2 regions of the uncultured Sulfitobacter sp. genome follow, and region 1 is predicted to be linked to the other one. Evidence: riboswitches for the same ligand, from Rfam matches in the RefSeq annotation. Region 1 holds a riboswitch; the other holds the start of a gene.
What was found. Region 1 has a riboswitch for cobalamin ahead of AADJ11_RS02275 (DUF4198 domain-containing protein). Riboswitches for the same ligand answer to the same signal wherever they lie in the genome.
Positions count from the first base shown of each region.

Region 2: it holds a riboswitch for cobalamin, as region 1 does, so the genes downstream of both, nrdH (glutaredoxin-like protein NrdH) here and AADJ11_RS02275 (DUF4198 domain-containing protein) in region 1, are expected to answer to the same signal.

Region 1 is NZ_CAXHZD010000001.1:480,283-484,905, forward strand. Features, by position in the region: gene AADJ11_RS02260 (cobyrinate a,c-diamide synthase) at 1-1,148, shown strand, start outside; gene cobA (uroporphyrinogen-III C-methyltransferase) at 1,145-1,870, shown strand; gene cobF (precorrin-6A synthase (deacetylating)) at 1,867-2,640, shown strand; cobalamin riboswitch at 2,698-2,896, shown strand; gene AADJ11_RS02275 (DUF4198 domain-containing protein) at 3,040-3,825, shown strand; gene cbiM (cobalt transporter CbiM) at 3,833-4,450, shown strand; gene AADJ11_RS02285 (cobalt ABC transporter permease) at 4,447-4,623, shown strand, end outside.
Region 2 is NZ_CAXHZD010000003.1:214,790-219,412, forward strand. Features, by position in the region: gene AADJ11_RS11645 (SDR family oxidoreductase) at 1-429, shown strand, start outside; gene AADJ11_RS11650 (sodium:proton antiporter) at 574-2,388, shown strand; cobalamin riboswitch at 2,506-2,698, shown strand; gene nrdH (glutaredoxin-like protein NrdH) at 2,801-3,022, shown strand; gene nrdI (class Ib ribonucleoside-diphosphate reductase assembly flavoprotein NrdI) at 3,029-3,445, shown strand; gene nrdE (class 1b ribonucleoside-diphosphate reductase subunit alpha) at 3,427-4,623, shown strand, end outside.

The DNA of each region.
Region 1 (4,623 bases):
CGTTTAATATGGACACCTGGGCCATGGGGCCGAATTTGCTGGGGGCCGTTGCGGCGCAAGCCCAAGGTGCAGATATCTGTATCGCCGAAGGGTCGATGGGTCTCTATGATGGTGTAGCAACGCGCGGGCAGATCGGATTTGGCAGCAGTTCCGAAACCGCTGCGCGCATGGGCTGGCCGGTTGTTCTGGTGGTTGACGTCAGCGGGCAGGCACAGTCGGCGGCGGCAACGGCATTGGGATTCAAGGCGTATATGCCGGATCTGCCCTTTGCTGGCGTGATTTTGAACCGGGTCGCATCGCCGCGCCACGAACGGTTGGCGCGTCTGGGGATGGAGAAAGCGGGCCTGACGGTACTGGGGTCCTTGCCCCGGCGCGGTGATCTGGCGCTACCCGAACGCCATCTGGGTTTGATCCAAGCGGTCGAACATCCCGATCTTGAGGAAGCGATCAAGGGTTACGCCAATTTCCTGCGCGATCATATCGATCTTGCGGCGATCCGCGCGGCGGCTACTGGTCAACCTGCGCAAGCCGGCATGTTCCACTTGCCCAAACCACCCGCGCAACGCATTGCCTTGGCGCAAGACGCGGCGTTTTCGTTCACCTATCCGCATCTGCTGGAAGGCTGGCGCGCTGCAGGGGCCGAGATATTGCCATTCTCGCCCTTGGCGGATGAAGCGCCGGATGCCAGTGCGGATCTGGTCTGGCTGCCGGGGGGATACCCCGAATTGCACGCCGGACGTCTGGCAAGCGCCGACCGTTTTCGCGCGGGGCTGGTAAAGCACGCGCAAGATCGCCCCATTCATGGGGAATGCGGTGGCTATATGGCGCTTGGCGCTGCCTTGATCGACAAAGACGGGGTATCGCACCAGATGGCTGGGCTTTTGGGGCTGGTGACAAGCTATGAAAAGCGCAAGTTCCACCTTGGTTATCGTCGGGTTGAACTTGTCGCGGGGATGCCGGGATTTGACGCAGGGGACAAGCTGTTCGGGCATGAATTTCACTATTCGACGATCCTTGAACAACCTGATGCGCCGCTGGCCAAAGTGTCGGATGCTGATGGCAACCCCGTGCCAGAAACCGGATCGCAGAACGGGCATGTGACGGGCACGTTTTTCCATCTGATTACACCACAAGAGGCCCCAAAATGACCGGATTTGTCAGCTTTGTCGGGTCGGGTCCGGGGGATCCTGAGCTGTTGACGCTAAAGGCCGTTGACCGGTTGAAACGCGCCGACGCGGTTTTGTTTGATGACCTAAGCGCCGGGCCGATCCTTGAATATGCGCGCAACGGTGCGGATCTGATTGGCGTGGGCAAACGCGCCGGACGGGCCTCGCCCAAACAGGACCACGTTAGCCGCCTTTTGGTGGATTACGCACAGATTGACCAACGGGTCGTGCGTCTGAAATCCGGCGATGGCGGGTTGTTTGGCCGTCTTGAGGAAGAGCTGGTCGCGTTGAGAGCCGCTGGCATCCCCTACGAGATTATCCCCGGTATTCCGTCGGCGGTGGCGGCTGCGGCGGCCATCGGCATTCCACTGACGCGCCGGTTGACTGCGCGGCGGGTGCAATTTGTAACGGGCCACGATGTGACAGGCAAATTGCCGGGGGATGTGAACCTGCTGGCGCTTGCCGATCCTGCCGCATCAACGGTTGTCTTTATGGGCAAACGCACATTTCCGGCGTTGCTGGAAAAGCTGTTGGCCCATGGGTTGCCCGCCGACACCCCTGCCATTATGGCCGAGGACGTCAGCCGCCCAGAACAGCGCATCACACGGGCGACGGTCAGCGATCTGGCCGAGCAGCTGGCGCTTGAGGTCGGCAATAGCGCGGCATTGATCCTTTACGGCCCCTTGGCGCACGAGCTGCCATGAGCGCCGCACCGCATCATACAATCGAGGACCTTTGGCTGATTGGCATTGGTACAGGCAGCCCCGCCCATGTCACGGGCGAAGGGATGCAGGCGTTGCGCGATGCGGCGGTGATCCTTGTACCAGACAAGGGCGACGATAAGGGCGATCTCTTAACCCTGCGACACAATATCTTGACGCAAAGTGGCACGGCGGCGCAGGTCATCCGGTTTGAATATCCGGTGCGCGATCCGGCGTTGCCCTATCAGGACCGCGTCGCGCAGTGGCACGATGAAATCGCGCGCCGTTGGCAGGCAGCCATGGCCGAGGCTGACCGTGCAGGCCCCGTCGCGTTGTTGGTGTGGGGCGATCCGTCGCTGTATGACAGCACCCTGCGCATTGCGGGCAGGCTTGCCCCCGCACCGCGTCTGCGCGTTGTGCCCGGGATCACCGCCATTCAGGCGCTGACGGCGGCACATGCCTTGCCCCTGAACACGGTCAATGGCCCGGTCACGATCACCACCGGTCGCCGCCTGCGCGATCAGGGATGGCCGCAAGGGGCCGAAACAGTGGTTGTGATGCTGGACGGCGATTGCACCTTTCAAGACTTGCCCGCCGATACGCTGATTTGGTGGGGCGCGTTTTTGGGCATGCCAGAGCAAATTCTGGATCACGGCCGGATTGGCGATGTGGCAGACCGGATCGCCCAGACAAGGGCAGATGCCCGGGCGCAGCATGGCTGGATCATGGATACCTATCTTTTGCGCAAGGATGCTAACGGTTCTGGCGAATAGACTGACCCGCAGGTTTCGGCGCAGCTTTAGTGATTGACGTTGCCCGCACCGATCTGCCAAGACTGAATTATGACCGGTCCCGATCTTTTCGGGCGAAAGAGGGAATGTAGTGCGGCGCATCGGCGTCAAATCTACAGCTGCCCCCGCAACTGTCAGCGGCGAGCAGGGCCAAATACGTCACTGGAGCAATCCGGGAAGGCTGGCCCAACGCATTGACCCGCAAGCCAGGAGACCTGCCGGACACGCGCCCCATGGTAAACGGGGTGCATTCACTGGGCGCCGGGGTGTGCGTTTGGCCGTGGCAACCGCGCGCCAGTTTGGGTGTGTCGTCCCGGTCCAACCATATCCTTGGCGGTCGAATTTATACGTGCCGGGTGTGGCGCCAAGATGAGACTACTGATGAAAAAACTACTGCTCGCCAGTGCCGTTGTGCTGACACTGCCTGCGATGGCTTCGGCGCATTTCTTGTTGGAATATACCACCAATACCATGATCGACCGGCCCGGTGATGTGCCGGTCAAACTGATCTTTTGGCATCCGATGGAAAATAGCCATGTGATGAACCTGGAACGCCCGCAAGAATTTTACATGATTCACAATGGCGACAAGACCGATCTGATGGACAGCCTAGAGCCTGTACAATTCACCGGCGGTCAAAACACCGGTGCAGCGTTCAAGGGTTATGTGCCTGTCAAACGGTCGGGCGATTACGTTTTGGTCACGGTACCCACGCCGTATTACGAAGAGGCCGAGGATATTTATATCCAGCAGATCGCCAAGGCATTCCTGAACCGCAACCAGTTGCCAACAGATTGGATGAACCCGGTTGGCCTGCCCACGGAAATTGTACCCCTCAACAAACCCTATAACATCATCGCCGGATCGACATTTACCGGCCAAGTGCTGGCAGACGGCCAGCCGGTTTCCGGCGCGCAGATCGAGATTGAGTATATGGCGGCAGAGCCGGACATGAACAGCGCATCGGCCAGTATGCCGGTTGTCAGCGCCATGCCGGGCGGCGCGATTGTCGCGATATCGGATATGAACGGGTATTTTTCCTTTGGGGTGCCACGGGCGGGCTATTGGGGCTTTGCCGCGCTTGGGTCTGGACCCGTCACAGAACATGAAGGTAAGGAACTGAGCCAAGACGCCGTGATCTGGATCCGCGCGTGGGACATGGAGTGATACGCGCATGCATATCGTAGACGGAGCGCTGTCCAATACTGTTGTGATCGCTGGTGCAGTTGCTGCAGCGGGCGGTATCGCAATGGGTCTGCGCAGCCTGACGTTGGAGCGTATTCCAACGGCGGGTGTGCTGTCGGCCAGCTTTTTCGTGGCGTCGTTGATCTATGTGCCTGTTGGGCCGTCTTCGGTGCACCTGATTATGAACGGTCTGGCCGGAATTTTGCTGGGCTGGGCCGCCTTTCCTGCGCTGTTTGTCGGCCTTGTGCTTCAGGCGATATTCTTCGGCTTTGGCGGGTTGACGGTTCTGGGCGTCAACACCGTCAACATTGCCCTTCCGGCGGTTGTGGTCGGGTTGATGATGCGCCGGCTTGTGGCATCTGGCACGCCGACGGCGGGGGCGATCTGGGCCGGGATTGGTGGCGCGTTGGCAATTGCGCTGACAACCGGCGTCGTGGCCATTTCGCTGGCAGCATCGGGGGATGAATTCATTCCGGCCGCCAAGCTGGTGTTCTTTGCCCATATCCCTGTCATGATCATCGAAGGGCTGTTGACCGGCTTTGCCATTCTGCTGGCCCGCAAGGTGAAACCGGAACTGTTTGACACCGCGAAGGGGGTACATGCATGAAACGCTTTGTCCTGCTCTTGCTGCTATGTGCGGCCCCGATCCCCGCGATGGCGCATAAAGTTCTGCTTTCGGTTTTTCCATCCGGTGACGTGATTGAGGGCGAGGTGGGATTTTCAAACGGGACCATGGCGGTTGATCAGTTGATTACCGTGAGGGCCCCCGATGGCACCGTA
Region 2 (4,623 bases), on a different contig from region 1:
GACGTTTGCCAAGGCATGGATGTCGTCGTGTTTGCCGCCGGTTCAGGCGGCGACACGGATGCCGGAATGACCGATAAGGTTGACCGCGACGGCGCGCAGCGTCTGACCGATCTGGCCGCAGCGGCGGGCGTGAAACGCTTTGTCATGCTCAGCTCGGTCGGGGCGGATCAGGAAAACCCGTCAGGCGATCTGGCCCACTACATCAAGGCCAAGCACGCCGCTGATGAGCACCTGAAAGCATCCGGCTTAACTTATGCCATTCTGCGCCCCGTTGCCCTGACAGATGACCCGCGCAGCGATAACGTGATCTTGGGCGACGACGTGGACACATCAGCCGAGGCGTCGCGCCGGGATGTTGCCGATGTTCTGGCCGATGCCGCAATCAGCGGGCAATACGACGGGATGGCGCTGAATATGCAATCGGCCTGATCTGCTGATTGAACCATCCCCCACTTTACGAACGCGCGGGCACCCAACGGTGTCCGCGTTTTTGTGTTTGCCCCTAGACCTGTGACAACCGGAATATTTATTGCCTCGCGCCCGTCACATGCTATTTCAAACCACCAACAATAGATGGATCACATTGTGGCAACAGAAACGCTTGGCGCGCTGAACCCCGTAACGGCAATCGCATTGGTCGGTGCCATAGGCGTTGGATCGCAATGGATCGCATGGCGTCTGCGCATGCCTGCAATCGTACTGATGCTGGTCGCCGGTATTCTGATCGGGCCGGTGTTTGGCATCTTTGATCCCGCCCGCGATATCGGGCCGTTGATGGCCCCCATGATCTCCATCGCCGTGGCGATCATCCTGTTCGAGGGCGGTCTGTCGTTGAACTTTCACACGCTGCAAGACGCGGTTGGCGGGGTCAGGCGGTTGGTCTATATCGGCGCGCCTTTGGGGTGGCTAATGGCCGCGCTGTCGCTGCATTATGTGGCGGGGCTTAGCTGGTCCAGCTCGGCCGTGTTTGGTGGCATCATGATCGTCACCGGCCCCACCGTGATCGCGCCGCTTCTGCGCACCGCGCGGCTGTCGCGCCGCCCCGCGACCCTGCTGCAATGGGAAGCCATCATTAACGATCCGATCGGGGCCTTGGCCGCTGTCTTGGCGTTCGAGGTCGTGCTGGCGCTGAACACGGCCACCACGGCGTCCGAGGCGATGATCGAACTGCTGCTCGGGGCTGCCGTGGCAACCGCTGCCGGCGTGGCGGCTGGCGTCGGCCTGTCGCGCGGGTTCAAACGCGGCTGGGTGCCGGAATATATGAAAGTACCCGTGCTTTTCGCCTTGTTGCTGGGGGTGTTCGCCGCATCTGACGCCGTGCTGCATGAAAGCGGGCTGCTGGCCGTGACGATCATGGGGATCGTGATCGCGAACTCAAAACTGCCCAGCTACGAAGAGCTGCGCCGCTTCAAGGAACACGCGACCGTGCTGTTGGTGTCGGGCGTGTTTATCCTGCTTGCTGCGGGTCTGGATGTGGACGCGCTTGGCAATCTTGATTGGCGCGCGGCGGCGTTTGTGGCCGTGGTCGTGCTGGTCGCGCGCCCGCTGACGGTGTTTATCTCGCTTATCGGCTCTGGCATTCCGTTTCGCGAAAAGCTGCTGGTCGCCTTGACCGGACCACGCGGTGTGGTTCTGGTCGCCGTGGCGGGCCTTTTCGGGGAACGCTTGCTCAGCCTTGGCTTTGAAGACGCCGCCTTGATTGCACCGCTGGCATTCGCCCTTGTGGCGGTGACGGTCGTGGTCAACGGATTTACCCTCGCGCCTTTTGCGCGGCTGTTGGGGCTGGCGGGTGCCGATGTGCCGGGCGTCGTGATCATCGGCGGGGCGGATTGGACAACCGCGCTGGCCGAGGTGCTGCGCAAGGCCGAAGTGCCCGTTTTGATGACCGATCCGAACTTCATCCGCCTGCGCAAAGCACGCGCTGCGGGCATCGATACATTCTCGGGTGATATCCTGTCAGAGGCCGCAGAACAGCGGGTCGAGCTGGTCAGCTATGCCACCCTGATCGCGGCCACGGATAACGACGCCTATAACACGCTGGTGACCACGGACCTTGCCCCGGAATTCGGGCGTGAAAACGTGTTTCAGGTGATGCGCGAACGTGCCGACAGCAGCCGCCACCAATTGCCCCGCACCTTGGGGGGGCGCCCCCTCGGCCTAGAGGCCACCCACGCCGAGCTTGAGAAATTGATGGCTGCCGGATGGACCTTCCGCATCACAAAACTATCCGAGGAATTTACGCTCGACGATTGGCGCAACGAGACGCCGGACGGAAAATTACTTGCCCGGATTACGGCGAACGGCACCATTCGCTTTATCCGCAAGAACGAGGACTTCAAAGGCGCACCGGGCCTGCGCATCATCGCCTTGCGCCCACCTGAGGAGTGATGCATATCGGCGGGGGCTTGGCATTGCTCAAGGGTAAATCCCCGCCGCTGCGGTCTGATCACAGAAAAATTTACCCGATCCCAATAACAGCATATTGACACCAAACGGCATTACACCCCAATATGTAGTTGCTTTGGTTCCTGCGGCGCGAGTCGCAGGCTAAGAGGGAAACCGGTGTGATACCGGTGCTGCCCCCGCAACTGTAAGCGGCAAGTGTTGGCCTATGACCCACTGATGCACCCGCATCGGGAAGGAGGCCCCCACATCCGAGCCGTGAGCCAGGAGACCTGCCTTGGCACGATACGAACCACCGCGAGCGGAGGGCTTGAGGACGTGTTGAAGGTTGTGGCCGTGTTGGCCTATGCCCCGCGCGCCCCCGTCCCTTTGCACCACAACAGATAGGGATATGGGCATGACCATCACAGTTTATTCGAAACCCGCTTGCGTGCAATGCACCGCCACCACCCGTGCGCTGGATATGCGCGGTTTGGAATACCGTGTGATCGACCTGACACAAGATGCCGAAGCCATGCAAAGCGTGACCGAAATGGGCTACCGTCAGGTGCCTGTCGTGGTCGCGGGTGATGCGCATTGGGCGGGTTTCCGGCCCGACATGATTGGTCAGTTGGCCTGACCGGCAATGGGCGGGCTGGTCTATTATTCGTCGGCAACGGGCAATACCGCGCGGCTGGTTGCAGCGCTTGGGATTGATGCCATGCGCATTCCCATTCGCCCGTCTGATCCGATGCCAGCCCCTGCCCGCCCCTTTGTGCTGGTCTGCCCAACATTCGCCGATGGCGCAGGGCGCGGCGCGGTGCCCAAACAGGTGATCCGCTTTTTGAATGAACCGACACGCCGCGCGCTGCTGCGCGGTGTGATCGGTGCGGGAAACCGTAACTTTGGCGCGACCTTTGCGCTGTCGGGCGACGTGATCGCCAAGAAATGCAACGTGCCCGTGCTCACAAGGTTTGAGCTGGCAGGCACGGACCTAGACATCGCCCGCATTCGCGACGGGCTGGACAAATTTTGGAGAACAGAATGCTTGATGACGGTATGACCGCTGGGCTGGACTATCACGCGCTGAACGCGATGCTGAACCTATATGACGAGGCGGGGCACATCCGTTTTGACGCCGACCGCAAGGCCGCGCGCGAATACTTTTTGCAGCATGTGAACCAGAACACCGTGTTCTTCCACTCGCTTGAGGAAAAGCTCGGGTATCTCGTCGACGAAGGCTATTACGAGGCCGCGGTGCTGAAGGCCTATCCAGCCGAATTCCTGCGCGAGATTTGGGACACGGCATTCAAGCAAAAATTCCGGTTTCCAACCTTTCTGGGCGCGTTCAAATATTACACCTCCTACACGCTGAAAACCCGTGACGGGAAACGGTTCCTGGAACGCTACGAGGACCGCGTTGTGATGACTGCGCTGACGCTGGCGCAGGGCGATCAGACCCAAGCGATGGCGTTCATGCATGAAATTCTGTCGGGCCGTTTCCAACCCGCCACACCGACATTTCTGAACGCGGGCAAGCAAAGCCGGGGCGAGCTGATCTCGTGTTTCCTGCTGCGTCTTGAGGACAACATGGAAAGCATCGGGCGCGGCATCAACTCTGCCCTGCAGCTTAGTAAACGCGGCGGTGGCGTGGCCTTGATGCTGACCAACGTGCGCGAACATGGAGCCCCGATCAAGGGGATCGAAAACCAGTCCTCAGGCGTGATCCCGGTGATGAAACTGCTTGAGGATTCATTCTCCTACGCCAACCAGCTTGGTGCACGCCAAGGTGCAGGTGCTGTGTATCTGAATGCGCATCATCCTGATATCTTTCAGTTTTTGGACACCAAGCGTGAAAACGCGGACGAGAAAATTCGCATCAAGACGCTCAGCCTTGGCGTGGTTATCCCCGACATCACCTTTGAATTGGCCAAGAAAAACGAGGACATGTATCTGTTCTCGCCCCACGATGTTGAGCGGGTTTACGGCGTGCCGTTCTCGGACATTTCGGTCACCGAGAAATACGCCGAGATGGTCGACAACAAACGCATCCGCAAGAAAAAGATCAACGCGCGCGAGTTCTTTCAGACCTTGGCGGAAATCCAGTTCGAAAGCGGCTATCCCTATATCATGTTCGAAGACACGGTGAACCGTGCCAACCCCATCGCCGGGCGCATCACCATGTCGAATCTGTGTTCGGAAATCCTGCAAGTAAACGAGGCCAGCACGTTCCACGATGAT